Regions from separate parts of the Proteus mirabilis HI4320 genome, predicted to be linked through region 1. Evidence: predicted binding sites of a transcription regulator. Region 1 holds the regulator's gene; each other region holds the start of a gene.

Region 1 (10,838 bases):
TCTGCACTTATTCCTTTTTCACGTAACAGTTCAACAAACAATAACGTTGACATCAATTCACCGTGGCTGACTAACTCATCGGTTAACGCATCAGAAGTTGCCAAGGCTGCCGCTTCTGACAGCATTTCAATATTGTCCAATAAGCGGTTTATTTCTTGAGAAATAATTTCTGCTTGTGATAGTTGATTGATGATGGCGTATTCAATATCACGAACTTGAGCCAATAAAGCGGCTCGTTGTGTTGCGTCAACACCTGTCGCAAGTTCGATAAGTAAATTGGTGATCCCCGCTGAAGCAGAAAGAACCACCACACGGACTGATTTCTGTTTTAAGATAATATCTGCACACTTTTCCATCGCCGCAAAATTTGCCACGCTAGTGCCACCAAATTTGGCGATAGTAAAAGGTGATGAAGGTGTTGCAGTATTATCTTTCATTGTTGTATTCCTTTAGTCCCAGTGAGATGTTAAACACAGTTAGGAATATCGGTTATTGCCAAAAGAGTCAATCAAGAGTGAAGGATAATCAATTTAATTAATAATCACTCAAAGATTATCGGTTTTGCCTATGTAAGTAATTAATACTAGATTTGTTGAATGGTTTTGACGAATATCATCAAATAAGAAAGAATTGACCGTAACTATTAAATGACAGGCTACAATCTGAGAGTATCGGATTGTAATCTTAAGAGAGTATTGTGAATGAAAAATGTAAACCCAACTCATACCTTAGCTTGGAAGGCATTAGAAGACCATTTTGCCGTGATGAAAGATACAGAAATGAAAACACTGTTCTCTCAAGATCCATCACGCTTTAACACCTTTTCAAGAACGTTTTCAGACCAAATTCTAGTCGATTTTTCAAAAAACCGTATCACCCAAGAAACATTAGATAAATTACAGGCTCTGGCTAAAGAGTGTGATGTTGCTGGTGCGATAAAGAGCATGTTTAGCGGTGAAAAAATCAACTGTACGGAAGATCGTGCGGTACTCCACACCGCATTACGCAACCGTAGCAATACACCGGTTATGGTCGATGGCAAAGATGTGATGCCAGAAGTCAATGCTGTATTGCATAAAATGAAAGTATTTAGTGAGCGTGTGATTAGTGGTGAATGGAAAGGTTACACAGGTAAAGCGATTACTGATGTGGTCAATATCGGTATTGGTGGTTCTGATTTAGGCCCGTATATGGTGACAGAAGCACTGCGCCCTTATAAAAACCACTTGACCATGCATTTTGTTTCTAATGTTGATGGTACACATATTGCAGAAACCTTGAAAAAATGCGATCCAGAAACAACGCTATTCTTGATTGCTTCAAAAACCTTTACCACACAAGAAACCATGACTAATGCACACTCTGCAAGAGATTGGTTCTTATCTGCGGCTAAAGAGAGTGCTTTTGTCGCGAAACACTTTGTTGCGTTATCAACTAATAGTGCTGAAGTAGAAAAATTTGGTATTGATACCGCAAATATGTTTGAGTTTTGGGATTGGGTTGGTGGCCGCTACTCATTATGGTCAGCAATTGGTTTATCCATTGTATTATCTATTGGTTATGACAACTTTGAGCAGTTACTGTCTGGTGCTCATGCTATGGATAATCACTTTAGAACCACTGAAGCTGAAAATAATATTCCGATGATATTGGCGCTTATTGGCATTTGGTATAACAATTTTTTTGGTACCGAAACTGAAGCGATTCTGCCATACGATCAATATATGCACCGTTTTGCTGCTTACTTCCAACAAGGTAATATGGAATCCAATGGTAAATATATCGACCGTGATGGAAACAAAGTCAGTTACCAAACCGGACCTATTATTTGGGGAGAGCCGGGGACTAATGGCCAGCATGCGTTTTATCAATTAATTCATCAAGGAACCAAACTGATCCCTTGTGATTTTATTGCACCAGCGATCAGCCATAATCCATTATCTGATCATCATGCAAAACTAATGTCGAACTTCTTTGCACAAACCGAAGCATTAGCATTTGGTAAAACTCGTGAGCAAGTCGATGCAGAGTTTGCCTCAGCAGGAAAAGATCCTGCAACCATGGGGTATGTGGCACCATTTAAAGTGTTTGAAGGGAATCGTCCCACCAACTCCATTCTTTTAAAAGAGATCACTCCCTATTCATTAGGCGCGTTAATTGCGATGTATGAACATAAAATCTTTGTACAAGGTGTAATTTTCAATATCTTCACCTTTGACCAATGGGGCGTTGAGTTGGGCAAACAATTAGCTAATCGCATATTGCCAGAGTTAAAAGGTAAGGAAAGTGTTAACAGTCATGATAGTTCAACAAATAATTTAATTAATCGTTACAAAGCATGGCGTTAAGAGAATAAATTAAGTGTGATTAAGCGCTTATAACCAAGGAGGTTGATGGTGACCTCCTTTGTTTTTTCTCAATTTGAGTGAATTCTGATTATCTTTTAACGTTTTTTTAGATTATTTATACGAAATGTTATCAGCTTTTAACTTCCTATCGCTACATCATGATATCCTTAGTGCATAATGATTTATAAAGTTAGGATCATCATAGTTGTGATGATGAAAGAATGTTTAAAAAATCCATAATTACTCACGCACCTATTCACTGGTTATCAGATGAAGAGCGTGAAGAAGTCGCAGAAAATACCTTAAGTTGGCTGCTGGAATTAGGTTCAATGACACGACGTTTTGAGCAACATTGCCATCAAGTGACGGTAATGCCATATCAAGAAGGTTTTATTGAATATATCGAGCCTGCTGATGAACAAAAGTGTTTACCTTATAGCCGACGCTATTGGCTAAGAGAAATCGTCCTTTGTGGGGATAATGTACCTTGGTTATTAGGGCGAACATTAGTGCCGGAAGAGACATTAACGGGTGAAGATCGCCAATTAGTGAATTTGCGTACGGTGCCATTAGGACGTTATCTGTTCCAGGAAACAACCTTAAGTCGTGATTTTATTCATATTGGGCAACAAAATGGACATTGGTTACGTCGTTCCCGTTTCCAGCTTTCAGATAAACCTTTATTATTAACTGAGGTGTTTTTGCCTGCATCACCTGTATATAAGCAGTAGTTAGGGGGAGCTAAAATTGGAGGGAAGTATGACGCACAATAAATGGCAGGCGTATAGCCGTTTAATGCGTATAGATAAGCCTATTGGAGCGCTATTATTACTTTGGCCAACGTATTGGGCATTATGGATCGCCGCTAAAGGCTTTCCTGACTGGCATATCCTGATTGTATTTACTCTAGGTGTGTTTTCCATGCGTGCCGCTGGGTGTGTAATAAATGACTTTGCTGACAGAAAAATTGATGGCAACGTTGAAAGAACTAAAAATAGACCATTACCTAGTGGTGCTGTAACGGAGAAAGAGAGCAAGATTATCTTTATTGTCTTGGTGCTGTTTTCGTTTGGATTAGTGCTTACGTTAAATACCATGACCATTTGGTTATCTATTGCCGCACTTGCACTCGCATGGTTTTATCCTTTTGTAAAACGTTTTAGTAATTTGCCTCAATTAATTTTAGGTATGGCCTTTGGTTGGTCTATCCCTATGGGATTTGCTGCAGTTTCTGAAACACTACCTTTAGTATGTTGGTTACTCTTTTTGGTCAATATTATCTGGTCTGTTGTGTATGACACTCAATATGCCATGGTCGATCGCAATGATGATTTAAAAATAGGGGTGAAATCGACAGCCATTCTGTTTGGTCGTTACGATAAAATCATTATTGGTATTTTACAGTTAGTGATGTTGGCATTATTAGTGGCGATTGGCGTTTTGCTGAATATGAAAGGGATCTATTATTGGTCATTGTTACTCGTGACAGCCCTGTTTATTTATCAACAGAAATTAATTGCTGAACGGGAAAGAGCCCCTTGTTTTCAAGCGTTTATGAATAATAATTATGTCGGTTTTGTTTTATTCGCAGGTATTTTATTTAATTATTTCTAATAAATATATTACCAGCACTAGCTGAGCACTGAAGTTGCATAAAAATAAAAGGGATAAGCCAATTGCTTATCCCTTTTCTATTACTGATTATAGCGCGATTTGCTATTAAGCAACTACTTATCCATGTTGGATTCAGGGTTTTCCTCAATCGCTTGTGCTGAATTGTTATCTTCAGTAACGCCTACACTCTCAATGGTTAAACGAATTTCTGGTGACATTAATTTCGCAATAACTTGGTAAAGTGCAGAGGCATCTGCTTTGAGGATATCTTCATTATCTTTGAGATAACCTTCTTCACGCAGTGTAGAAACTAAAGTGGAGAAAACCGCTTTATCAAAGAACTCAGGTGCGTTAATACCATGCAATACAGAAAGTCGTTGCGCCAAAATGCGGCTTTCTCTTTCTAATAGTGCACGGCTAATTTCAGGAGCAAAATTGAGTAGAGAGAGCGTAATACCATAACGCTGTAGCGTTTCTCTAACACTTGCTGCTAAAAGCTGTAATGGGCGAATACGTGCTGGATTGATCCGTAATATGCCATCATCAGCACAGCAAATTAGACGTTGGCGACAAAGCTCACTAATCAGTGTATTAACCACATCAGGTAACTCCTCTTTTTCATAGCGAATAAACAACTCAGCTTTGATAAGAGGGAAAATTAATTCTACCTGTTTCATTAAGTCATCACGGTGTATACGCTCGTGATGCAAGACAATGCTCGCAATTAATGATGGTGTAACCATTAAGTGAATGGTGTTATTGCGATAATAAGTCATCAATACGGCACTTTCACGAGGCAATATAATAATATCACCAAGACTATCCTGCTCAACTTGGAATTTATCTGTTTGCAAGGCGTGTGCTAATAATGTTTCTGAGCTTTTATCGGGGACAACCATATCTGATGAGTAAGGCACATTACGCAGTAACTGTAGATAACAATCTATTTGCTCTAATAATTGTTCTTTAGTTAATGCTCGCTGACGGGACGCTAGCAACGCCGTAGAGACAAGGTTAATCGCATTAATCGAAGCGGCATTATTAATATTGACCATAATATTATCCGCTAACGCACTAACTGCAGGATTTAACCAGCTTGGACGTTGTGGCTCAATGGGATCAATATCATCGCGCCAGTCAGGCACTGCCTGATTAAGGTATTGTGATAGCGAAATAGGTTCACCAAAATTGACATAGCCTTGACCAAGGTTACGTAGTTTACGCAATCCTCTGATCATCTGCATAAAACCTTCTTTCTCTTTTGTCGCACCACGCAACTCTTTGGCATAAGTGGCAACTTCCATGACATGCTCATAGCCAATATAAATGGGAACGATGGAAATAGGGCGTGTCTCACCACGTAACATGGCTTGCACGGTCATTGACAGCGTCCCTGTTTTAGGATCTAACAGTCGACCTGTACGGGAGCGTCCACCTTCAACAAAATATTCAATAGAGTAGCCTCGAGAGAATAATTCACCTAAATATTCCCGGAAGATGGTTGAATAAAGTTTATTTCCTTTAAAGGTTCGACGAATAAAGAAAGCCCCTAAATGGCGGAAAATCGGTCCTGCTGGCCAGAAATTAAGGTTAATACCCGCAGCAATATGTGGGGGAACCAATCCTTGATGATAAAGTACATAGGAAAGCAATAAGTAGTCCATATGACTACGGTGACAAGGTACGTAGACAATTTCATGTCCATCTTGCGCAAGTTGGCGCACACGTTCTGCATTAAAAACGTTGATACCTTGATAGAGCTTATTCCATGTCCAGCTTAATACACGATCAGTCATTCGTACCGCTTCATAAGAGAAATTAGCGGCGATCTCTTCCATGATATCAGTGGCATTTTTACGTGCTTTATCAAGCGTAATTTTTTTCGCTTTTGCTTCATCTTCAATGGCTTTTTCAATGGCTTTGGATGCCAATAGTTTATTGAAGAGATCTTGGCGTGCAGGTAGTTTTGGGCCAACTGCTGCTAAACGCTGACGTGAAAAGTGAATACGTGCCACACGCGCAAGTTTTCGAGCAATGCTGGTATCGGTTCCATGTTCATTCGCCATTTGGCGCATGGATACGGTCGGCGAGAAACGGACAAAACTATCTCGACCTAGCCAGAGGATGGCAATAAATTTTTGGATCCCATTTAATAAGCGCAAATGGGGGACACCATTATGACCTTCTCGACCCGGTGAGCGACCGAACATCACTGAAGCAGGTAACATTTCAATATCAAGATGCGGATTGTTACGATGAGCATCAAGATAAGCATGGAATGTTTTCACTGAATCTTTACGCGGATCGGGAGAGTAGTAACGGAATACTCTAGGACCATCGTCAATAAAGACGTAGGCTGGCAGTTTGGTTCCGTTAATTTCTATGGGTTGCAGAGGATCTGGCAAGCCAAGAGATAAACATTGCTGACGTAATGTCAGTAAGTCTGCTTTAGAGTGATAAGGCAGAACATAAAGGAAAGATCGCGACGTATCTAAGCCTAACTCAGTGATAGGATCAGTCGGAACTCGTTTACTTTTTACCAACAATTTCAGTGGTAAATTCAATGTGTTATAATATAGTTTACGCCAAGCTGACATAAATAGTTGTAGCCTCTTATTAGCAATACTTCGAAAGCATAACAGAAAGTCTTTCGTAGATCTGTGGTGCTGTGACAATATTAATAGAGAAAAGTGGCAAAATAATCGTTTGTTTTCGATAGAGTTTATTATGGCTAATCAAAATAAAGGTCTTACCCGAATCATTAAAGCTGGTGGCTATTCATATCAGGGCTTACGCGCCGCTTGGATCAATGAAGCCGCTTTTAGACAAGAAGCTATTGTGACCTTAATAGCAATTATCCTTGCATTTTTTATCGATGTCAGTGTTCTAGAGCGCATTTTATTGATTGGTTCAGTCGTCCTTGTCGTTATTTTAGAACTGGTCAATAGTGCTATAGAAGCTGTCGTCGATCGCATTGGTACAGAACGTCATGAATTATCAGGACGAGCAAAGGATATGGGATCAGCTGCCGTTCTCGTCGCTATTATATTGGGATTATTTACTTGGGGAACCATTCTTTGGCATCATTTTTTTGCATAAAGTAAAAAAAATCGACAATTGTCGAAAAATAATGCAAAGATGCGTGTTTTATATGCATTTGTAGTTCCCAATCGGCATATACCTGTATATACTCACAGTCTGACTGTATAAACAAACAGGGGGCGGAATGAAAGCATTAACTGCAAGGCAGCAGCAGGTTTACGATTTGGTTCGTGATCACATTTCGCAAACGGGTATGCCACCAACACGGGCGGAAATCGCTTCCCAACTTGGTTTTCGCTCACCTAATGCGGCAGAAGAGCATTTAAAAGCACTTGCTCGCAAAGGCGTGATAGAAATTGTCTCTGGTGCATCTAGAGGTATCCGTTTGCTACTTGAAGAAGAGCCTGAAGGCTTACCATTAATTGGACGAGTTGCAGCCGGTGAACCACTTTTAGCGCAAGAGCATATCGAAAGCCATTATCAAGTTGATCCTATGCTTTTTAAACCGAGCGCAGATTTTTTACTGCGTGTTAATGGTATGTCGATGAAAGATATCGGTATTATGGATGGCGATCTACTTGCTGTGCATAAAACACAAGATGTCCATAATGGCCAAGTGATTGTCGCACGTATTGAAGATGAAGTAACTGTAAAACGATTTAAGAAAGTCGGTAGTAAGATAGAACTGCACGCAGAAAATCCAGAGTTTTCACCTATTATCGTTGATTTACGTGAGCAGAGCTTTACTGTGGAAGGATTAGCAGTAGGGGTTATCCGTAACGGCGAATGGCTGTAATTTGTATCTAATTCATTCAATACAAATTATTGTACCAGATGCGCCGAAACCTCGTCCTCCAGTTCATCAGGGCGGGGAGAACGTCAAAAAGATGCAGATGATGTGTAAAAACATAAAATCATCTGCATTTTCTGTTTTTAATTTATACAAAAAAACATATGTTCCGCTGACTTTTATCTTTTATCTGCTTAACGAGGCTTATAGTCACCGGTTTTTTTCTGCTTAAGATTATCATCCATACTATGATCATGGTGACAACCTTCCGGATGTGTACAGGCTTGGGCTTCATGGCACTGAGCGCACAGCCCATGAATTTCAATCACACTATGGCGTAAATGAAAGCCATTATCTTTAGCGAGTGTGGTGATCGCCCCTTCAATTTTATGGCTACTTTTTTCTGTGACTGATAAGCAACGATCACAAATTAACATCACCGATGTATGCTCAGCATCATCAAAATGATGACAAAGCACATAGCTATTGGTGGATTCTATTTTGTGAATAAAACCTTGTTCAAGTAGAAATTCCAATCCACGATATACGGTAGGTGGTTTAGCTTGAGGCTCTACTTGGCGTAATAAATCTAATAAATCATAAGCGCTGATTGCGGTAGGTTGTTGCATGATCAGACGCAATACTGCCAGACGTTGTGAAGTCAGGCGAACACCTCGTTTCTGGCAGATCTTTTCTGCCTGAGCGAGCAATTTCTCTTCATTCATAGGATAGGATGCTCTCAGACGTGATTAATTGCGATGATCTTACCATATTTTTTTTGAGCAAACCTTTGTGGAAAGTGGGATTTTGAGAAAATAACGCTATAAATTGTCATTATCAGTAAATCAAATCTAACCATGGTGAAAGGGGCTAATACTCATTCACAAGACTTACCTTAACGCCAATGATGAACGAGTAATAGTCAATGGGAAATAGACAATGGGAAATAGACAAGGTGTGACAATATGATTGGCAAATGCGGGATAAGCATGAAACAAAGAAAAGCCCGTTAATGGTATAACAGGCTTTAGCGTTTGATGTTATATGACTTAGAAGATAAGGTGAGTTCTTAAGTAACCGTCAGAACGGAATATCGTCATCAAAGTCCATTGGTGGTTCATTACTTGGCGCTGGTGCCGCTGCGGGTTGTTGTGCTGGGCGAGATGGTGCGCCACCACTAAACTGTTGTGATGCTTGTGGTTGCTGAGGTTGACCCCAACCGCCTTGGCCTTGTGAAGGTGCATTATCTTGACCACCACGGCCACCTAACATCTGCATTGTGCCACCGATATTCACCACAACTTCAGTGCTGTAGCGATCTTGACCACTTTGATCTTGCCATTTACGTGTTTGTAATTGACCTTCAATATAAACTTGTGAACCTTTACGCAGATACTCGCCAGCAATTTCTGCTAGTTTGCCGAAAATGACCACACGGTGCCATTCGGTTTTCTCTTTCATTTCACCGGTTTGTTTGTCGCGCCAGCTTTCTGAAGTTGCTAGTGTCAGATTTGCCACTGCACCACCACTTGGCATATAACGGATTTCTGGATCCTGCCCTAAATTACCGATAAGAATAACTTTGTTAACGCCTCTGCTCGCCATGTGAGGTACTCCTGCGAAAGTAAATTTTTTGAAATCATAAGCGATGAAGTTTATCACGTAAGCTAAAATTTGAATATGATGAGTAATGAATTTCTCCATTGAGAACAGGATCGACATTTTATTGTCTTAATATGGCAAATTTTCATTATCATTCAGTTTCAATATATATACTGTATATCCATTCAGCTAGTTTTGTGTCATAATTATCCGATTCTTTCTTTTTCGGCGACTCACTTAATCCGGGATATATTCATGGATAAAATCGAAGTACGGGGCGCTCGCACCCATAACCTAAAAAATATCAATTTGGTCATTCCTCGCGATAAACTTATTGTTATTACGGGACTTTCTGGCTCAGGTAAATCCTCTTTAGCCTTTGATACGCTTTATGCGGAAGGCCAACGGCGTTACGTTGAATCGCTTTCAGCTTATGCTCGTCAGTTCCTTTCCTTAATGGAAAAGCCTGATGTTGATCATATTGAAGGGTTATCGCCCGCTATTTCGATTGAGCAGAAATCGACATCACATAACCCGCGCTCAACGGTCGGCACCATTACCGAGATCCACGATTACCTACGTCTATTATTTGCACGTGTGGGTGAACCGCGCTGTCCTGATCATGATATCCCTTTAGCGGCTCAAACGGTAAGCCAAATGGTGGATAATGTTTTAGCGCAACCTGAAGGTAAACGCTTAATGTTATTGGCGCCAATCGTAAAAGAGCGCAAAGGTGAGCATGTAAAATTACTCAATAATCTTGCTGCACAAGGCTATATTCGTGCTCGTATCGATGGTGAAGTGTGTGATTTATCAGATCCCCCTACCTTGGAGTTACAGAAAAAGCACACCATTGAAGTGGTCATTGATCGCTTTAAAGTTCGTGACGATCTGGCTCAACGTTTAGCGGAATCTTTTGAAACCGCATTAGAGCTTTCTGGCGGTACTGCTGTTATCTCTGATATGGACGATAGCAGTGCTGAAGATATTGTTTTTTCTGCAAACTTTGCCTGTCCTATTTGTGGTTATAGCATGAGTGAACTAGAGCCACGGTTATTCTCTTTTAATAACCCCGCAGGTGCGTGTCCTACTTGTGATGGTTTAGGTGTTCAACAATTTTTCGATCCTGATTTGGTGATCCAGAATCGAGAAATTTCTCTGGCCGGTGGTGCGATTAAAGGGTGGGATCGGCGCAATTTTTACTATTTCCAAATGTTGCGCTCATTAGGCGAGCACTATCATTTTGATGTTGAAGCCCCCTTTGACTCATTACCCGACAAGATCCAGAAAGTGATTTTATCCGGTTCAGGTAAAGAAAATATTGAATTTAAATACACCAATGATCGAGGGGATGTTGTGGTCCGCCATCATCCTTTTGAAGGGGTATTAAATAATATGGAGCGCCGCTATCGTGAAACAGAATCGAGTGCGGTGCGTGAAGA
Region 2 (10,838 bases), 1.9 Mb from region 1:
GGAGGTTGGCGACAGGCCATGGAAGATCGTCCTGGGCTTGCAAAATAAATAACCCGTCGAGGTGATACTGCGGACACCTGTGTTATCGCAAATATTATCACCAAGATTTAATTGATAATCAAAAGAGGGTTATTTATGCATATTCCTATGAATAACTTGAACATAGGACAATTTGAATATAAATAACAACTGTGAATTGGAAATAAAAAGGTCTACCGCGGTAGGCCTTTTTATGTTGTAAAGTACGGTAGGGCGAAAACTTGCCAAGTACTCTTATCTGAGATACCACCATACCACCATAAAAGAAAAAGCCTAATCTCATCGAAGAGAATAGGCTCTTATCTATCTATGTGTAATATTGACTTAAAATGCTGAGGTATCTTTAAATAAGCCGACTTTTAAATCTTTGGCTTCATAAATCAGTTTACCATCAACATAAACTTCACCGTCAGCGATACCCATAATAAGCTTGCGATTGATAACACGTTTGAAATCAATTTTATAGGTGACTTTTTTGGCTGTTGGTAGAATTTGCCCAGTGAATTTCACTTCACCCACACCCAAAGCTCGGCCTTTACCTTCACCGCCTAACCAACCTAGGTAGAAACCTACCAGTTGCCACATTGCATCAAGCCCTAAACAACCCGGCATAACAGGATCATTGACAAAGTGGCAATCAAAAAACCATAAGTCTGGCTTGATATCGAATTCTGCTTCGATAAAGCCTTTATTATGGGAGCCGCCATCTTCAGTCATTTTAATGATGCGATCCATCATTAGCATATTACCTGAAGGCAGTGGTGGGCCATCTTGGCCAAATAATTCACCACGGCCTGAAGCAATGAGGTCTTCTTTAGAATAAGATTCGCGTTTATCAACCATTGTTTATATAGCCTTTATCAAGTGTAAGGTAACAGAATAGCTTACACTTGTACGCTGAACAACTCCGATCACTTGAAACAGAATTATCTGAATAAGCGCAGGAACCAAGGTAATTTAGGCCTATCCTGATTATTCGCTTGTGTTATTCGATCATGAATAATAGCTAACAAGTGTTCATTTGATTGTGGATTTTCACATTGTTCTTCGTAATAAGGCTGATGTGTTAGCAAAGTAATTGCTTCTGCAACATGGACAACCGGCCAAATATGGAACTTATTTTCTTTGACAGCTTGTATCACGCTATCGTTTAAAACAAGATGTCGCACGTTCGCCAGCGGTATAATAACCCCTTGTGATCCTGTTAATCCTCTTTGCTGACAGATATCAAAAAAGCCTTCAATTTTTTGATTAACACCACCAATAGGTTGTACCTGACCAAATTGATCTACGGCACCGGTTACGGCGATTTGTTGATCAATAGGGTGTTGTGACAATGTACTGATTAGCGCACATAATTCTGCTAGTGAGGCACTATCACCATCTACTTCACCGTAAGATTGTTCAAAAACGACGGAAGCACTAAAAGGTTGTGGCTGATCTAATCGTAATTCAGAATTTAAGTAGGCTTGCATAATCATCATGCCTTTTGCATGGATATTGCCACCTAATTCTGCTTTTCGTTCAATATCGACCAGTTCGCCATCACCAATATGAGCCACACAGGTAATACGAGTTGGCTCGCCAATTAGATCGGGATAACCGGGATAATCTAAGACAGAAAGACCGTTTATTTGGCCTACCATTTCACCTTCAGTGTGAATAGTGACTTGGCCTTGTAATATTTCATCACGGCTTCGTTCTAATAAGTAGCTATGTCGCCATAAACGATTTTCTTGCGCTTTTTTAAGCGCCTCAGCACCAAGATAAGCGTCATGATTAAAACGCATGGCATAACGCAATTGGCGTAATATGAATTCAAGATCGAGAGATAAGATAAGCTGATCTTCATGCTCTCTTGCGCCCTGAGTCAGTAATACTTGCCAAGCATCAGCAGATAATGAAGGAAGACGATATTTTTGGCAAAGTCCATTAACAAAACCACACCATTGGCTCAGGGCGGTTTCATCTTCTAAATACATATCGTATTCATATTCGCCATATAGCGCCGTACTGCTGATATTAGGCTCCATAAACTCAAGCTCTTCTAAGCTTAGGCGATCGCCCACTAAAATAACACGCAAGTGAAGGGGCATGGCTTCAATAGGCAAAGGAAGTGCTTGATGGTCATTCCACACTAACCATTCAAAGCGTTGCTCTTCAACCATCTTTTTCAGTCGGAACCACATTAAAGGTTGTGCTAAGAGCGTTTTAATGGATAAGACTAAAATACCACCATTGACTTTATGCAGCAGTCCTGGGTTAACGAGGAGCTTATCTTTATGATAATAAAATGAACCAAAAAGTTGTTCAGGCTCTATCCATTGGCAACAAGCAATAGATTCTGATGATGAAAATGAACCTTCTACATTATCTTGCCAATAAATTTGATTAGACTCAGCTTGATAGGCACCTACAACAGGATAAGTTTTTATCTCTGCTTGTTGTAATGTATCAGCGAGTGTTTCGAAATAAGCAGTAGAATCTTCTGCTTTTAGCAGCATAAATTGGCCTGCTTCTGCATTATTTAGCCACTGTAAGCTTTCATATAAGCGAGGTTGAACCTCACGAAGTGAAGATGCAGGCAATTGCGATGCTGTTTGAAAGAAAGTTTGGTAGGAGGCGTAATCTGGGCGTAACGCCTGCCATTCTAATTCGTTGTTTTTCAAGGTTACCGTTTTTATTATTGAGTAGTGAACATGGAAGTTAACATAAAGCGTTAATAGCTGGTATCTATCCTGCAATAAGACAGCTATTGACAGTTATATTATGTCTATACTTTTGGCCGGGAATATACGTTGCCATTACTTTTGCTATAACCTATTAAATTGAATGTATTGTTTTATTATAGCGACGCACGATTCTATCACAACGTGGTTAGAAAACTATCCCTTCTGACATTTGTCGGTGGTAGGTAACAAAAACTACTTATCTTTTTTGGTGATAATTTAAGCAAAAATATTCGGTTTAAGGCAGTTTTTTGGCAAAATTGTTGATATGCTAGTATGTAGTTACGTTGTCACGGTGATTTGTATGAAATATCAACAGTTAGAAAATCTAGAATGTGGCTGGAAGTGGGCTTATTTGGTAAAAAAACATCGCGAAGGTGAATTAATCACCCGTTATGTTGAAAAGAGCGCTGCCGATGAAGTGGTTGAGCAACTATTACGCCTTGAATCTCAACCATTAAAAGTCCTTGAATGGATCAACTTACATATGAACCCTGAGTTATCGAATAGAATGAAGCAAACTATTCGTGCTCGAAGAAAGCGTTATTTTAATGCTGAACATCAGCATACGCGTAAAAAATCTATCGATTTAACTTTTAAGGTTTGGCAACGCCTATCAGCACTATCTCAGCGCCGAGGTTTGACATTATCAGAAACGATTGTCCAGCTTATCGAAGATGCGGAGCGAAAAGAGCAGTATGCACTAAAAGTACATAACCTAAAAGATGGCCTAATTGAGTTACTAGAACGAGACAAACAGAAAAAAGAGTAGATGACAATAGCGTTGTTTATTATCGAGAGATCATCAGTATAGCGTTAACTTAAGAGGTATAGAGAATATCTCTGCTAATCATTTAAAGTCATCATCAAAAGAAAAACCCTGCCGAAGCAGGGTTTTTTTAGAATTCATTACAGTAGATTTCTCTACTATTTGAATTATTGACCAGGTTGAACAACAACTTCAGTTGTACCTTGGATTTCGATTTCTACACGACGGTCTGGCGCTAAGCAATCGATCAGAGCTGCACGAGCTTTGATGTTGTCACAAGTGTTGCCAGTTACTGGGTTTTCTTTACCACGACCTTCTGCAGAGATGCTGTTTGCAGGAATACCTTTAGATACTAGGTAATCAACTACAGATTGAGCACGTTTTTCTGACAGAGGCAGGTTGTAGTTTTGAGAACCGATACGGTCAGTGTAACCGATAACTACGACACGACCTTGAGTTGGGTCGATGTTAGCTAATTCGTTGTACAGACCATTCAGTGCTTCTTGACCTTCAGCTTTCAGAGAAGATTTGTTGTAGTTGAACAGAACGTCTGAACGCAGAGTAAAGGTTTTGTTCTCAACAACTGGAGCTGGAGCAACTACTGGAGCTGGCTCAACAACTGGAGCTGGAGTTTCTTGGTTGAAACGGTAAGCAACACCAACACTCAGCATACCATTGTCTGGACGAGCGTTCAGAGTACCTTTATCACCGATGTTGTTGATCCACTGATACTCAAGACGAGTAGCAATGTTAGGAGTGATCGCGTATTCAGTACCTAATGCGAATACTGGAGAAACGCCAGTATCATTTTCAGAGAAACGTTTTTGAGTTCCTGCTGAAGTTGCATTAATAGTTGCAGTTGAATCTGCACGCCATACCATACCACCTAAACGTGTATAAACGTCTAAGTCATCCATTACTGGATAGCTTAATTTAGTGGTTAATTGGATACCTTGAGCTTTGAATGCACCGTTGTTGTATGAACCTTTATAAGCCATACGACCTAACCAGTCATAACCCAGTTCAAAACCTAAGTATTGGTTGTACTGATAACCAGCAAATGCACCAGCACCAATTTGGTCTTTGTGTGTGCTACCGTTACCGATATTCACGCCGTCCCAATTGTTACCAGTACTTTGATACTGAGACCAACCTAATTTACCACCGGTATACCAAGTATTGTCTTTTGGAGCTGCTTGCGCTGCAGTTGCGAAAGCTGCCACTGCCACTGCTAATGCGATAGCTGTCTTTTTCATTTTACGCCTCGTTATCATCCAAGTTAGGCATTTGGCTTTAAGCCTTATTATTTGCCCTTGGTTAAATTATTGTTAGGAATTCGATGCTTTCATCAAATGATGATCCCCAAAAACGGGATTTAAAGCATAACCTTAACGATATAAAGTCTACAATGAACTTAAAAAGTTACAAGTATCCCTTTAAAATTCGACTTAAAATTTTAAAAAGATCGGCCGTTATTCACAATAAGAATTATTCTATATTTTTGTTAAATTTCTTGTAACCATATGATTTAAGTTACAATTGATTATGACTTATCTTAAATGATAATGTTGCGTTATGAGTATTAGGAAAACTCTTAAATTTCACTAATGGTAGTGATTTGAATGAATTTTTATCGAGTTTAAATGTCGTTTAGAGGAATTATTGTTTTCTATTTGGATATGATTACTGTTTTGTTGTCGCATGATAAAACCTAACGCTTTACCGATGCTGGCAGCATATTCTAATCTTTTCATCTCTTCTGACGATATTTCTGGTAACCAACCTAATACTACACTGTAGTTTCCACTTAGTAGCGCTTTCTCCATTAATTCCACAGTATTAATTGAATCAACATGATTGAGTTGAATGATTTTATTCAGGGGTAAGCCGGTTTCTTTTAACCAACTACGATTTAATTTTTGTTGTGGACTTAACCACAGTAACCAACGTGATTCATGGCTATACTGTTTTAACAGAGGTAGTAAGATGTGGTTAATCATCAAGGGATTTTGGTAAAGCAGTTCACTTACCATGCCTTGTCTATTATCGGGCATTGTTGTTGTAATTGCATCGGAGGCCATAGAGAGAGGTAATACCTCAGTAGAGATCTCTTGGAAAAGGCCATTTTGTCTTGCCAAAGATGATGTTGAGAGTTTCATATTTACCTCGTTCAATATGTACTGTATGTATATACAGTATACCTGAGTTTCACTTAAATCAAGATCAATTTTTTGAAAGTTGCTCTCAAAATTTATGTAAATTCATATTTTTGAGCGGGTAACTATTGGCAAAAAAAGGACATTTATTTATTGTCTTAACCATCAAGAATACAGTCATATATTTGAATTTTAAGATAAAAAATATTTTTTGTGGTTTGGAGATCTGATGTCAATTTTACCTGAGCAAAGGAAGGCTCATTTATTATCGCGCGTAGCGGAATATGGAAAGTTAAGTAAGAAGTCTCAATTCGGCGGTTATAGCTTAATGGTTGATGAGGTTATCTTTGCGATTACTGCTGATAATGAATTTTATTTAAAAGGGAGTGGTTTTGTTGAAACACTCTATAAAGCAAACAACATGGATGCATACGTCTATCTAAAAAAAGGTATCCCCATTACATTGCGCTATTATCGTATTACGCAAGCAATATGGCATAATAGCGCTAAGCTCAATCAATATATCGATTTTGCATATCACTATAGTACTCAGGAGTTTTTAGGGCAGCAAAAGCAGCCTCGTCGTATCAAAGATTTACCCAATTTGGGCATAGCATTAGAGAAAAAGCTGAATCAAGTTGGGATTAACCGTATCGAGGAATTACGTACGATCGGTGCGAAGGCATGTTATTTAAAACTGATTGCGCAACCTAAGCAAGGAAATAGCGACTTATTGCTTGCGTTAGCAGGTGCTATTGTTGGCTGTCATCGGTCTGTGTTACCTAATCAATTAAAAATGGAATTGTTAAATTGGTATAAAGAGTTATCCGTTAAATCCTATTAAACTACAGTACTCGGACTTGAGTACATTAGAATGAACAGGAATAACGGAATAAGAGCAAACTTAAGCCAATAGAGTCTGTTATTTTCTCTAAGGTTCTAATAGAAATTAGAGAAAATAACTTTTTATCCATCAAGCTGTAGCTAATTTATCTTTATCGTTTTGCCATTCTGTTTGCTCAATTAGCTCAATGCAATTGACAATTTGTGGCAATAAATCCAGTAACAAGCGTATTTGCGTTAACACTAATTGAATACGGGCGTTATCTGAACTTGGTTGTGCATTAACACGTGCGATAAGTTGATCGTGAGATTGTATAAAATCATTATCTTGTGGTTTTTTACGTCTCAACGCTGAATCAATATAACAGACAGTATCATTAAGCAGGGTGAGTACCGCTTCATCTTCAATTTTGCAACGATGAACACCTAACGCTGAAATATAGCTCAGTAAAGTATGATTTAAACACAGTAATTTAAATGCTTCTTCTTGAGAGGTTTGAAAGCTTTTAGGCTCTGATGACATATTAGAAATTAAAGATGCTAACTCACCATCACTGCTATGTGCATTACGGCGTGCAATACGATAATTAACGCTATTATCTCTTCCTTGATAATACTGAATGAGGATCGCATCAAGATAGTAGCAGTTATTGGTCATGGTTTTTTGGATGAGCAATGGCAACTGACGGAACTTCCAATCCGGCCAAATAAAACTGACTGCGAACCAGGCAATGGCACATCCAATTAACGTATCAATGATCCGCGGTAGTGCGACATCATAGCCTTCACCTAATAAATTAAAACTCAATAAAACGAGTAGGGTAATAAACAAAGTGGCATGAGCGTATTGTACGGTTCGGAAAGCAAAAAAGAGCGTACCTGTCACAACAATAAGCACTAATTGACCTTCGATGGAAGGCACAAAATAGAGAATAGGGAAACCAATTAAAATACCAATAATAGTGCCACTGACCCGTAATGTTAATCGTCTACGTGTCGCATTATAGTTAGGCTGACAGACAAACAAACTGGTTAATAAAATCCAGTATCCTCGATGCAAATCAAAAAACTGGATGATCACATAACCTATACATAAGACAAGTGACATTCGTACCGCATGTCTAAATAGGGCTGATTTTGGTGTTAAGTGACCCTTTATTCTTAGCACGATATCTCGCCACCCAGTAAGCCCTTCATCAGATAACTGAGTTTCTTCTTTTTGGTCATGAGAGATTTGATATTGCTCTGTACTAATACTTTTTAATAAAGCATCGATGCCCTGTAAGTTTTGTAATAAATTATAGAGTGGCGCAATAATTTGTGGATCAGAAGTACTGTTTTTTACATTATTAAGTGCATTTTCTAAATGAGTGATTGCACGTTCAAAATGAGGATTATGTTGGTACTTTTTATGCCAAAGAATAGATTGAGCGACTTGTTCGCAGGCTCTTGCTTGCATTGACAGTAAGCGCTGAAAGCGGAAAAGGACATCACTGTGGCGTAATCTATCACTCAGTAATTGATATTGAATATGAGAAGAGCTGGCCCGTTCATGAATATCTTGAGCCACAAAGTAATAATGCAATGTGAAACGACTGCTACGCTGGCCCCTATCACCTTTTAAACGGCTTAGTAATGTTAGTTTAGTTTGGCTCATTGCCTCAATTAACTGATTATTAGCCAATGCCAAGTTATACAGTAATTGCTGTTGATCACCTTCAATATCGGGATCAAATAATGCGGCCTTGGCTTCTAGATAAGCGGAAAGCTGCTGATAATAACGCGTAAGGCTATCTTGAACGGGACGAATAGGGAAAAGTAGGTGACCAATTAAGGTAAGCAAATTATACCAAATTGCGCCTAAAAGGAGCCAAATAGGTTGTTCATGCCATTCTGGGAAAATCGGCATACCTAACATGGTATAAATAGCGATTAATAGCGCACCAAAGGCGATGGTAGCATAACGCTGACCCAAGGCGCCTAATAAAATAAACCCCCAAGTGGAGATAGCAAGACCACAAAAGAATAAAATAGGGTAAGGGTAGAGTAATCCGATAGATGTTGATGCTAATAAGAAACAACATAAGGTGATCACAAGGTTTCTTAAGCGGCCCACAAGCCTATCATCTAAGTCAGTTAATGCGGCTGCGACAACACCTAATGTAAGAGGTATAGTATATTTTGGTTCTTGTCCTAAAGCCCATGGAAATAAAGTCGTTCCCGTAAGTGCGATTATTATGCGAATATAATATAAAAAGTGGCTATTATAGATAAATCGGCGGGCGCCATTAAACAAATTGAACACAAAAAGCCCTTAAATAAACAAGATGGAGATAATTACCTCTTAGAATATAGGGTTTATTACAGATAAAAAAGAGTTTAACGACAGACTATTTGTTATTTATTGTAGGAATTACAGAATGGAACTGAAATCAACCCCAATGGGACAACGTTTAGCTCAGCATCCTTATAACAGGGTAAAATTGTTAAATGCGGGTATTGAGGTCAGTGGTGAAAAGCATCAATATTTAATTCCTTTTAATGAATTGATCGACATTTTTTGTAAAAAAGGCATTGTGTGGGGAGAGTTAGAGTTTTTACTGCCCGACAATAAAGTGGTTCGTTTGCATGGAACGGACTGGGAAGAAACGCAACAATTTTACCGCTATCTTTATCAAACTTGGCAAATATGGAGCCAAGAGATGAGTGAGATAACGGCGCAAGTACTTGAAAAGCAACTCTCTTCTATCCAAGATATAATTCAAAGCGATAAATGGATAAAGCAAAACCAGTTAGCCGCTATTCAACAGGCAATCCAAGAAAGTTTTTCTGCTCTTCCTCTTCCTCTGGAACGACTTGCTCAATTTGATAACTGTAAGGTGCATTATCAACGCTGTTTACAGTGGTTACAGCAAGGTAAGGCATTAATTGCGCAAGAAAATGAGCAATGGATCACCCGTATATTGACAGAGCATGCGGAGTTTTTTACTACCATTGAAACATCGCCTTTAAATGAATCGCAATGTAAAGCCGTTATCAACGGTGAAGATAATATATTGGTATTAGCGGGTGCTGGTAGTGGTAAAACGTCGGTACTAGTGGCAAGAGCAGGGTGGTTGTTACGTCGTAAACTAGCAACCTCTGAACAAATTCTACTATTGGCTTTTGGACGTAAAGCCGCTGAAGAGATGAACCAACGTTTATCTGAGCGCTTAAACGCTGATATTACGGCGAAAACCTTTCATGCATTGGCATTATTTATTATCCAACAGTCAACTAAAAAACAACCCAAGATCAGCGAATTAGAAATCAATAGTGAAAAGAGAAGAACACTATTGTTAACGCAGTGGCGTGAGCAGTGTCAGCAGAAAAAAGCACAAGCGAAAGGCTGGCGTGAGTGGTTATCTGAAGAGCTAGCATGGGAAATCCCTGATGGGGAGTTTTGGCATGATAAAAAATTAGAAAATCAAGTTGCCGTAAGATTAGAGCGGTGGATCAGTTTATTAAGAATGCAAGGTGGTAGCCAAAAAACAATGATTGATTCTGTGCCTGCAGAATATACGGATGCATTTAAAAAGTATTTAAAACTATTAGCACCACTGTTAAAGGCATGGAAAACCGCATTAAAAGAAGAGAATGCCATTGATTTTTCAGGGCTATTACATCAAGCCATTAATCTGATAGAAAAAGGGCGTTTCGTCAGTCCTTGGAAACATATTCTGGTGGATGAATTCCAAGATATTTCACCACTAAGAGCAGCACTATTAAATGCGTTAAAACAACAAAATACACAAACTTCATTATTTGCAGTTGGTGATGACTGGCAAGCTATTTATCGCTTTAGTGGGGCTGAATTATTACTAACAACAGCGTTTCATCAATCTTTTGGTGATGGTGCTGAGTGTGCATTAGATACCACTTATCGTTTTAATTCGACTATAGGTGACGTTGCCAATACATTTATTCAACAAAATCCTAATCAATTAGCTAAGCCTTTAAATAGCTTAACAAAAGGTAATAAAAAAGCCGTTGTATTATTGCCGGATGATCAATTAGAAAGTTTATTAAATAAAATGAGTGGTTATGTCAGTGACGATGAAACGATCCTTTTATTAGCGCGTTATCATTACTTACAACCTGATTTATTGAAAAAGGCGAAAACGCGCTGGCCCAAATTAAAATTACAGTTTATGACTTTTCATGCTTCAAAAGGTCAACAAGCTGATTATGTGATTATATTAGGTTTACAATCGGGTAAAGACGGATTTCCAGCTCCGGCAAGAGAGTCGATTATAGAAACCG
Region 3 (10,838 bases), 1.7 Mb from region 1:
GTAAGAGATAACCATGCTCATCATGCTGCTTTGCATAAAGATATTAACAATAGAAGCAATGATAATACCGATAAGCCCCATAAACAGGAAGCTACCCATCCCAGTTAAACTACGTTTAGTGGTGTAACCATAAACACTTAATGCACCAAACATTGCCGCACAGATAAAGAAAGTGCTAGCAACAGAGGAGTAAGTATAAACAATTAACACACTCGAAATAGTGACACCTGTTAATGCGGAATAGAGCATAAAGAGGGTTGTGGCAAGCGCACCACTCATTTTATGTACCATACCGGATAATATAAAAACTAATGCTAATTGAGCGATAATCAAACCAAAGAAAAAGATCTTATTAGTGAAGATCATCTCAATTAAAGTCGCGCTGGATGCAACATACAGAGCAACAAATGCAGTAAGTAACAGACCTACAGTCATCCAGCCATACACTTGCGCCATAAAGGTTTGTAGACCTGTACCAGTGCGCTGTACGATTGAATCATTTGAACGTGAAAATCGATCCATGATGATTACCCTTTAATCATAGTGATAACGTTGAATTTAACGATAACGTTTATTTCAGTAAAGAGCCCATTATGGACTCATTAGTGATTAATTTTATCACACTAATGTTACATTTCCACGAAATAAACTGTATAGAATGTCACCGTAAAATAAATTTAAGTAAAGTGATGTTGTCTTTGATTTCACTTGATGAATTATTCCCAACGCTTAGCTGAATCATAGTCACTTTGGCGAGCATCAACCCATCTATCTTGGTTAGCTGATAGCCCCTCTTTTTTCCAAAAAGGCGCGCGCGTTTTTAAAAAATCCATAATAAATTCTGCGGATTCAAAAGCACTATGGCGATGTGCGCTGGTCACACCAACAAACACGATCTCTTCACCAATATTTAATTGGCCAACACGGTGGATGACGCTGACTCTTTGTAAAGGCCAACGCGCGCGTGCTTGCTCAACAATGTCATTTAACGCCTTTTCTGTCATACCAGGATAATGCTCTAGAGTTAGCGTATTAACTTCATCACCTAAATTATGATTACGCACTTTTCCTGTAAAAGTGACGACCGCACCATCACTTTCACACTCTGACAACCATTGATATTCATCACCAACATTAAAATGTTCGTTTTGGACTGATATACGGGTCAATGTACTCATCTTAGCCCCCTGTTACAGGTGGGAAAAAAGCCACTTCATCACCGTCTTTAATGGCATAAGTGCCTTGAACAAAGGATTGATTTACTGCGGATAACAATTTGCCATCTTCAAGCGCTAATGCCCAACGATCGCCTTTGTTAATTAAAGCACGGCGTAAATCATCCACTGTTGGATAATCATTTTGTAATTCCAGTGAATCAACACCCACTAATTCACGCACTTGGGCGAAAAAAAGAACCTTAATCATGCATCCACCTTAAAGTGTCCCGATTTACCACCGGTTTTTTCTAATAAACGCACAGATCCTATGACCATATCTTTTTGTACTGCTTTGCACATATCATAGATAGTCAATGCGGCTACTGATGCGGCAGTGAGTGCTTCCATTTCAACACCCGTTTTACCCGTTAAGCGACACACTGATTCAATACGCACACGATTTGAGTCTGTAAGGGCTTCTAAATGGACTTCAACTTTGGTTAACAGCAATGGGTGACATAAAGGAATTAATTCCCATGTTCTTTTGGCTGCTTGAATACCCGCAATACGTGCGGTAGCAAAGACATCTCCCTTATGGTGTCGACCTTCGGTTATCATTGCTAAGGTTTCTGCTGACATTTCAACAAAGGCTTCTGCTCGCGCTTCACGTACGGTTTCAGCTTTGGCGCTAACATCCACCATATGCGCTTCACCGGCAGCATTAATATGAGTTAGTTGAGACATGCACAACTCCTGAAATTAACTAAATAACAGAGCGAAAAAACTTATCCACCAATCACAGAAAGATTAGGGGTAATACCACTATCGCCCTGATGAAGAAAATGTGTTTCTCTTTTATGAAGAAGTCCACCCTGAATACGCTGTTGTAGGGCTTGTTGTTGTGCATCATCAGCCAATAAATCGCGTAAAGGAATACCATTTTCGCCAAATAAGCAAAGATGAAGATTACCAATCGCAGAAACACGTAAACGGTTACAGGTGACACAAAAGTCTTTTTCATAAGGCATGATAAGACCAATTTCACCTTGATAATCAGGATGAGTAAAGACTTGAGCTGGCCCATCACTACGGGCGCGAGGAATTTGTAGCCAACCTTCGTTAAGTAAACGTTGGCGGATCACTTCACCAGATAAATGAAAGCGATTAAAAACATCACTACCATCACCAGTTTCCATTAGTTCAATAAAGCGTAGTTGTATCGGTCTGTCTTTGATCCAATGGAGAAAATCAGGCAAGTTTTTATCATTTACGTTGCGCATTAGCACAACATTGACTTTCACTTTGTCATAACCTGCCGTAAAAGCAGCGTCTATTCCTTCCATCACTTGATGGAATTTATCTTGCCCGGTAATGGCATGAAATTGGCGGGGATCTAAGCTATCAACACTGACATTTATCGCACTTAGCCCCGCATCACGCCATTGTGCAACATCACGGGCTAAACGATAGCCGTTCGTTGTCACAGCAATCTTTTTAATGGCAGGGTTTTCATTAATAGTCGCGATAATATCGGTAAAATCTCGACGCATCGTAGGCTCACCACCCGTTAAACGGATTTTTTCTGTGCCTAATTCAGCAAAAGAGTGAGTCAGTCGGCGGATTTCATCCAGTGATAGAAAGGACTTATGACCATTTGGCTTGTAGCCATTAGGTAAGCAGTAAGTGCAACGGAAATTACACACGTCTGTGATTGATAGACGTAAATAGAAAAATTTGCGGGAAAACGCATCAACAAGTTGTTGCATAATAACACCTTTCCAAATTCGGGAGATGCGGGCATTTCTACCGTGCACCCTGGTGACTTAGTTAGTCACGGCCAGAACATCATATCCTTTGGATAAAGCTTGTTGACTTAGATGTTAAGGCTAGGAGTTAATCTTTACCTGTTTTTAACAGGTTCTTATACCAATATTTTATGTGTGGATTTTACCTGTTTATTTAATAAAAAGCGAATATTGTTTTCGTTATATAATTTATAATACAACGACTTACAACACTTTTTTTATTTTTATTCTATTTACACTCCCCCTTACTCTTCCCTTTTATTTGTCTAAATAACCAGCAATCGATACTCATTCAAGATTAAGAATGTGATGAAATCACGCCGTGATCATAGGCTTAAATTATAATTGTGATAAATTAGCGGCAAATTTTTAAAAGTGAGTAAGACAATTATGCGAAATCGCACGCTAAGTGATTTAGATCGTGTTGTAGCCCTTGGTGGAGGTCATGGCCTTGGACGTGTGCTTTCAGCACTCTCCTATTTAGGAACTCGCCTTACGGGGATTGTCACGACAACAGATAATGGTGGCTCCACGGGACGTATTCGTAAAGACGAAGGCGGTATCGCGTGGGGAGATATGCGCAATTGTATTAATCAATTAATCACAGAGCCTTCCGTTGCTTCTGCGATGTTTGAATACCGTTTCTCAGGCACGGGAGAGCTTGCTGGACACAACTTAGGTAATCTTATGCTAAAGGCCTTAGATAACTTAAGCGTTCGCCCATTAGAAGCAATTAATCTTATCCGCGGTCTACTTAGAGTCAATGCTCATCTTATTCCTATGTCAGAACAAGCGGTTGATTTAATGGCCATTGATGATGAAGGAAATGAAATCTATGGCGAGGTCAATGTAGATAATTTACCGAGGATGCCTCGTCAATTAAAACTCTATCCAGACGTCACCACCACACGAGAAGCCATTGAAGCCATTGAGCAAGCTGATTTAATTTTAATTGGCCCGGGCAGTTTTTTTACCAGTTTGATGCCTTTATTGTTGCTACCTGATTTAGCTAAAGCATTACGTCGTAGCAGTGCCACTACTATTTATATTGGTAATTTAGGTAAAGAGCTTAGCCCTGCGGCTGCAAGTATGACGATGTCAGATAAAATCGCCATGATGGAAACCTATATTGGCTTACAAACTATTGATGCTGTGATTATTAGTCCAGAAACACAATATGAATCAATGAAAGGACGATTAATTGTTCAAGCGCAATTAGAGGCGAAAGATATTCCTTACCGTCATGATAGGCACCTATTAAGTAAAGCTATTGAATTAACACTTCAGCAATTAGGTCAACGTAATACCGCTTGTACAGCGAGTTAATCGTTATACCAATCAAAAAACCGCACTAAAATCATTATCTATCTCAGTGCGGTTAATTAGTCTTTATTAGATTATTTTCTTACTTTAACTGTGTAATTTTGTTTTACAAATAGACAATTAGCTATTAAGTGTTTTTAAAGTAATGCGTTCGCTGATCATTTCTTCTATTTCAGCCAGTGTCATAGGCACATCATTTTTCATAAAACCTAATCCAGCTACGGCTCGTGTAAAAGACATTAAATCTAATGGGGGTAGCTCCATTACCCAGTTTTCTTCTGTCGCTAAGGTATTTTCTGCTTTGAGTATATTTTGTACGACATCGGAAAATGTTTGATGTGATGATGCCCAATTTTGATCACCACTTGCCCATAACCAACGAGTAGCAATAAAGTTTTGCCACATATCTTCCCAACCATCATAAATACGACGTAGCATTGATGCACTCATTAATGACCATGTTTGTGCTTCTTGCTGGGTAATATAACCTTGTTGGCAGCCTTCTAAGCAAAGCTTGTTAAAACGACAAAGATCCCAAATAAGATATTTTACATTTTGGATATTCATTCGATTGGTGTTCATCATATCGATTTGCCATAAACGTTCATTTTTATCATTTTCAGTTAAATCAGATAATAAAATATCGTTTTTTAATGATTGAATATCTTCTTCTTTGCCATTCAAAATCTGGTCACGTAACTGGTAAAAGTCATTGGTATGACCTTGAGTCAGCAACCAAAATAATTGGTAGATTAAATCCCACCGATCATTAACTCCCCAAGCCGCTGATAGCCCACCATCATCTTTACCTTGATTATATTCGTTATATGCCCATTCATTCATGACAGCATAAGGGGCTGCAACATATAATCCCCATTCATTAGGTAATAGCTGATTTACTGAACCTTCCGTTGTTGGAGTAGATAACGCAGACTCTGGATCAGTTGTTGCTGGCATTGCAGAGGTTGATAATTTATTGTCTTGCACGGCAAAGTTGCGTAACCACTTAAAAAGTACCACGAGGAAAAAAACACCAATAATGACTCCTACAGAGCTTGGAAACCCTGCATACACATAACCACTCATTCACTATCCTTAATGTCTTTTTTATCTTTGTAAATCATTGACTGTTTGTTAGTTGTAATATTTAAACAGTTGATTGCCAGGAAGGGAATAACAAAATAAATAAAAAGTGATAAAGAAATAACAAAAAAGAGCGTTATAAACGTTATAACGCCCCCTGTAAGCTAATCTACTTAAATGTTCTTATTAAGAATTAGCAATAAATTGCGCACGCAAAGTTTGTAATTTATCCCGTGTTTGAGCCGCTTTTTCAAATTCAAGATCTTTAGCATGTTGATACATTTCCGTTTCTAAGCGCTGAATTTCTTTTTCTAATTCAGCCGTAGAAAGTAATGGATAATCTTCATGAGTATCAACCGCTTTATGTCCTTTCTTATTACGGCCTTGAGTCGGTTGACCAATCTTAAGAATATCACCAATTTTCTTATTCAAGCCTTTTGGCACAATGCCATGTTCAAGGTTAAATTGTTGCTGTTTTTCCCGACGACGTTCTGTCTCACCAATGGCTTTCGCCATAGAATCTGTTATTTTATCGCCATATAAAATAGCTTTACCTTCAAGGTTACGAGCAGCACGACCAATCGTCTGAATAAGCGAACGTTCTGAACGTAAGAATCCCTCTTTATCTGCATCTAAAATCGCCACAAGAGAGACTTCGGGCATATCTAACCCTTCACGAAGTAAGTTTATCCCCACCAGCACATCAAATTCACCTAGACGTAAATCTCGGATAATTTCAACCCGCTCGACGGTATCAATATCTGAGTGCAAATAACGTACCCGTTCACCATGCTCTTCAAGATATTCGGTCAGATCTTCCGCCATACGTTTTGTTAATGTTGTCACTAATACACGTTCATTTTTAGCTGCTCGTATACGTATTTCTGATAATAAATCATCAACCTGTGTGGCAACAGGGCGAACTTCAACCACCGGATCAAGTAAGCCTGTAGGTCTAACCACCTGTTCTACAATGTCATTACCTGATTTTTCTAGCTCATATTTGCCCGGTGTTGCTGAGACATAAATGGTTTGTGGTGCTAATGCTTCAAACTCTTCAAAACGCAATGGTCGGTTATCCAACGCAGAAGGCAACCGGAAGCCATATTCCACTAACGTCTCTTTACGTGAGCGGTCGCCTTTATACATGCCGCCAATTTGCGGAATAGTGACGTGTGATTCGTCAATCACTAATAACCCATCAGCAGGCAAATAATCAAATAGCGTTGGTGGTGGCTCACCAGGCCCACGGCCAGAAAGATAGCGGGAGTAGTTTTCAATACCTGAGCAATACCCCAATTCATTCATCATTTCTAAATCAAATTGAGTACGCTGGGTAACTCGCTGCTCTTCAACCAATTTGTCATTGGCTAATAGCACCTTACGTCTTTCAGCTAGCTCCTGTTTGATTTTTTCCATCGCATCCAGAATACGCTCGCGCGGCGTAACATAGTGGGTTTTAGGATAGACGGTGAAACGTGGCACATTGTAATGAATTTGCCCTGTGAGAGGATCAAATAGCGATAAACGCTCAACCTCTTCATCAAATAATTCAACACGTAAAGCGTAGTCATCAGATTCAGCAGGAAAGATATCGATCACTTCACCACGGACTCGGAAAGTACCGCGCTGAAAAGCCTGATCATTGCGGGTATATTGCAAATCAGCAAGTCGGCGTAAAATCGCACGTTGGTCAATAATCATGCCATTGCTTAAATGTAGCATCATTTTTAAATAGCTATCAGGATCACCCAAACCATAAATAGCTGAAACTGAAGAGACCACAATAACGTCTTTACGCTCTAAGAGAGCCTTTGTAGCCGATAGACGCATTTGTTCAATATGTTCGTTAACAGAGGCGTCTTTTTCAATAAAGGTATCGGAGCTTGGCACATAGGCTTCAGGTTGATAGTAGTCATAATAAGAGACAAAGTATTCCACCGCATTTTCAGGGAAAAACTCTTTCATTTCACTATAAAGCTGTGCAGCTAGCGTTTTGTTTGGCGCTAATACCATAGTAGGACGATTTAGGTTAGCTATCACATTGGCAATAGTGAAGGTTTTACCTGATCCGGTTACCCCTAATAAGGTTTGGTGAGCAAGTCCATCTTCTAACCCTTCACATAATGAAGCGATAGCAGTAGGTTGATCACCACCGGGTTTAAATTCTGAATGCAGTTTAAAAACTTTGCTCATATTCTTATCTCCTCGCAGACACTCCTTATGATACTGGATAAAAATCCAGCTTCAATCTCTATCTTACAAAAAATAATCTGAATAACGGATTTAAGTTATCCCCAGATTTTAATCAAAAAGTTTTTTAAAAAATCAACCCCTTATTTTAGGGATAAATCACTGAGAGTGAGTTGACGCTTTCGCACTATTGATTTTATTTAACTTATTAATAATAAACAATAAAAAATAAAAGTTGAGAATAACACCAATCTTTAGCAATGCCTTGTATTCTCTATATTTGGCGTATTTTTATTATGGTAATACACAAGGTTATCCACAGGAATAGTGGATAACTGAACAAAGTGCTTATACCACGGTAGGTTACAGCTTTTTTTCTTATTAAAAATAACCCTAATATTTAGCAAAAAAAATAATTTTTTTATTTTTTTATACATGAAAATAAGCTGTTAAAATTGACTCAATGATGATGTATCAATGTGATTTGAGATAAGAGAGATCAAGATAAGAGGTAAAATTATGTTGTTTAACGTCTTGTGTTAAATAAGGAATTTTACCTAAAAGTGGTGCTTTAATATGCGCCATTAAAGTAGCTAAATACTGCTGTTGATACCGCCCGGCAGGCTCTACTTCATTTGCTACCCAACCCGCTAAAGTCAACCCTGATTGCCAAATAGCTTGTTGCGTTAATAATGCATGATTAATACAACCTAATTTAATACCCACCGTTAAAATAACCGGTAATTTTTCTTCAATCACCCAATCTGCAAAGAATTGGTTTGCTGATAGTGGCGTAAACCATCCCCCAGCACCTTCAACTAATACCCAATCTGCGCGTTGTTGCAGATAAGATAACCCCTTGGACATAACCTGAAAATCAATAGGTTGTTTTGTTTCTTCGCTCACAATATGAGGTGATGTGGGGGTTTCAAAGCAATAGGGATTCACTTGCTGATAAGCCAAAGGGACGCTACTAAACTGTTGTAACGTTAATGCATCACTATTACGTAAACCTTCAGGTAACCATTCGCTGCCAGATGCAACAGGTTTATAACCCGCCGTTTGATATCCTTGTTGTGTAGCGCATTGTAATAATGCACTACTTACGACGGTTTTACCGACTTCGGTATCTGTTCCTGTTAAAAACCATGTTTTAGCCATGAGAAATCTTTCCTATAACGAGTTCATAAGTAAGTAAATATTTACCAGAGTCTGTTTTGCGCCAAACTTGCTCTAATTGACGCAGTTTTTGGCGTGTCATTAATCCTTTTGGCCGTTCTCCTTGCACAAAATTCGCGCCTACCCCTTTTAATGAGGTAAAAAGCTCAGGCAATGATGCATATTGTTCTGTCACCTTTTCAGTCACAAATTGATATTGAAAACCACTACAGGCTTGTTCAATCTGTTGGTAAGAGAGGAACGGGTTAACATGTTGGTGGTTATCAAGAAACTGCCAAGCATCTCGTACCTCTTGTAACGTTGATGTTGCTAACGTAGAAAAATAGAGCGCCCCTTGTGGATTGACGACACTCATTAAGCTATTTACCGCAATGGCAAGATCATCACACCACTGCATAGCTAAATTGCTAAAAACGATATCTATGCTGTGGGGGGTGATCGCACAGTGCTCAATATCACTTTGTAAATAACAATTAGCCCGTTGTTGTTGTCTCGCCACTTGTAACATGGCATGAGATAAATCAAGTGCGATAACAAATCGTCCTTGTTGTCGCCATTTTTGACTGAAATACCCAGTGCCACACCCCGCATCTAGCACCCTATCCCCAGCTTGGTGGCGAGCTAAATACATCAATTTATCACCACTATAACGTTGAATAGAGGCATGATGATCATAATGGCTAGCCGCTTTACTAAAACACTGGGCTATCTGCTGTTTATCTGTTTTGATTGAAGAAACCATGAAGAAGCTCGATTAACATCGCAATGTCGGAAATTTGGTGACGAGTCGTTAAAGTAATGCGTAAACGTGCGCTGTGAGGGGGTACAGTCGGTGGAAAGATCGCTTTTACCCAGAAACCTTCACGTTGTAAATAGTCTGAAAGTTGTTGACAGCGTAGTTCATCACCAATAATTAACGGTTGAATGGCTGTTTGTGAAGGTAATAATGTGACTGGAAGTGATGAGACACCTTGACGGAAAAAGCTAATAAGTTGTTGAAGATATTCTCGTCCTTCATCATCTTGTTTAATAACTTTTAACGCTGCATGTAAAGCAACGGCTTGTGCGGGGGGCATTGAGGTACTATAAATTAAGTGACGTGAATATTGTTCGAAAAACTCAGCAGTCGCCTTATTACACAGTACAGCCGCACCACTAATGCCAAAGGCTTTACCAAAAGTCGCTATTAATAACTCAGGTTTAATCCCTGCTTCATGGCAACTCCCTTTACCTTCTTTACCTAACACGCCAATACCATGCGCATCATCAACCATTAACCACGCCTGATGCTGTTGACTTATTTCTGCCATAGCCGCTAATGGCGCTTTATCACCATCCATGCTAAAAACCCCTTCTGTCACGACTAAGCTTTTATTCGCAGAGGTTTTATGAAGCCGCTGAGATAGAGATGGCGCAGAATTATGCAAAAAGCGCCATAAACTCGCCGGTGATAAGATAGCCGCTTCCATTAATGAAGCATGACAAAGTTTATCGGCAATGATGGCATCTTCTTTTTCAAGTAATGTCGCAATAACACCTTGATTAGCACTATAACCTGAAGAAAATAATAGCGCATGATCGTACCCTAACCAGTCAGCGAGTTGTTGCTCTAACTGCTGATGGGCCTGTGTAAAACCGGTAATATGACCCGATCCCCCACTCCCTACACCATATTCATTCGCACCACGTTGCCATGCTTGAATAACATCAGGATGTTGGCTTATCCCTAAATAATCGTTACCAGAAAAATTAACATATTTATCACCAGACAGTGTGGTTAAATAGCGTCCATTGCTATGCTGGATCACCTGTCTTTTTCGCCATAATGGCGTATTTCTACGCTCATTAAGTCGCTTATCTAGATAGTTTTGCCAACTCATTACAGTGCCGCGTTATAAAATTGTTCGGTGTCTTTTTCAGCAACAGCTTGTAGCAACACGTCTTCTTGTTGCTGATCGCCCATTGAGACAGATAATCTTTCAGGATTTAAACCAAGCTTACGGAATAATTGGTGATCTTTATCTTCAGTGGGATTCGTGGTCGTTAATAATTTGCAACCATAAAAAATGGAGTTTGCGCCAGCCATAAAACAGAATGC

The links. The regulator LexA, encoded in region 1, represses DNA repair genes until DNA is damaged. The targets are predictions, from matches to a motif close to TNCTGTATGTACATACAGNA.
Region 2: a site for LexA is predicted at 5,716-5,735, ahead of sulA (SOS-induced cell division inhibitor SulA). Genes of this name have one in related genera too.
Region 3: a site for LexA is predicted at 7,596-7,615, ahead of uvrB (excinuclease ABC subunit UvrB). Genes of this name have one in related genera too.

What each region holds. Positions count from the first base shown of each region.
Region 1 covers NC_010554.1:3,002,819-3,013,656, reverse strand. Annotated here, with positions in the region: gene lysC (lysine-sensitive aspartokinase 3) at 1-437, opposite strand, end outside; gene pgi (glucose-6-phosphate isomerase) at 702-2,348, shown strand; gene ubiC (chorismate lyase) at 2,570-3,079, shown strand; gene ubiA (4-hydroxybenzoate octaprenyltransferase) at 3,108-3,962, shown strand; gene plsB (glycerol-3-phosphate 1-O-acyltransferase PlsB) at 4,076-6,559, opposite strand; gene PMI_RS13555 (diacylglycerol kinase) at 6,690-7,061, shown strand; gene lexA (transcriptional repressor LexA) at 7,189-7,800, shown strand; gene zur (zinc uptake transcriptional repressor Zur) at 7,989-8,519, opposite strand; gene ssb1 (single-stranded DNA-binding protein SSB1) at 8,875-9,399, opposite strand; gene uvrA (excinuclease ABC subunit UvrA) at 9,652-10,838, shown strand, end outside.
Region 2 covers NC_010554.1:869,632-880,469, forward strand. Annotated here, with positions in the region: gene rmf (ribosome modulation factor) at 1-48, shown strand, start outside; gene fabA (bifunctional 3-hydroxydecanoyl-ACP dehydratase/trans-2-decenoyl-ACP isomerase) at 364-882, opposite strand; gene PMI_RS03845 (AAA family ATPase) at 966-2,708, opposite strand; gene matP (macrodomain Ter protein MatP) at 3,073-3,540, shown strand; gene ompA (porin OmpA) at 3,705-4,793, opposite strand; gene sulA (SOS-induced cell division inhibitor SulA) at 5,142-5,696, opposite strand; gene PMI_RS03865 (TfoX/Sxy family DNA transformation protein) at 5,923-6,537, shown strand; gene yccS (YccS family putative transporter) at 6,667-8,841, opposite strand; gene helD (DNA helicase IV) at 8,957-10,838, shown strand, end outside.
Region 3 covers NC_010554.1:655,893-666,730, reverse strand. Annotated here, with positions in the region: gene PMI_RS03025 (Bax inhibitor-1/YccA family protein) at 1-522, opposite strand, end outside; gene moaE (molybdopterin synthase catalytic subunit MoaE) at 717-1,178, opposite strand; gene moaD (molybdopterin synthase sulfur carrier subunit) at 1,180-1,425, opposite strand; gene moaC (cyclic pyranopterin monophosphate synthase MoaC) at 1,422-1,901, opposite strand; gene moaA (GTP 3',8-cyclase MoaA) at 1,943-2,923, opposite strand; molybdenum cofactor riboswitch at 2,913-3,062, opposite strand; gene PMI_RS03000 (gluconeogenesis factor YvcK family protein) at 3,353-4,288, shown strand; gene PMI_RS02995 (DUF1266 domain-containing protein) at 4,406-5,371, opposite strand; gene uvrB (excinuclease ABC subunit UvrB) at 5,555-7,564, opposite strand; gene bioD (dethiobiotin synthase) at 8,036-8,722, opposite strand; gene bioC (malonyl-ACP O-methyltransferase BioC) at 8,715-9,482, opposite strand; gene bioF (8-amino-7-oxononanoate synthase) at 9,457-10,620, opposite strand; gene bioB (biotin synthase BioB) at 10,620-10,838, opposite strand, start outside.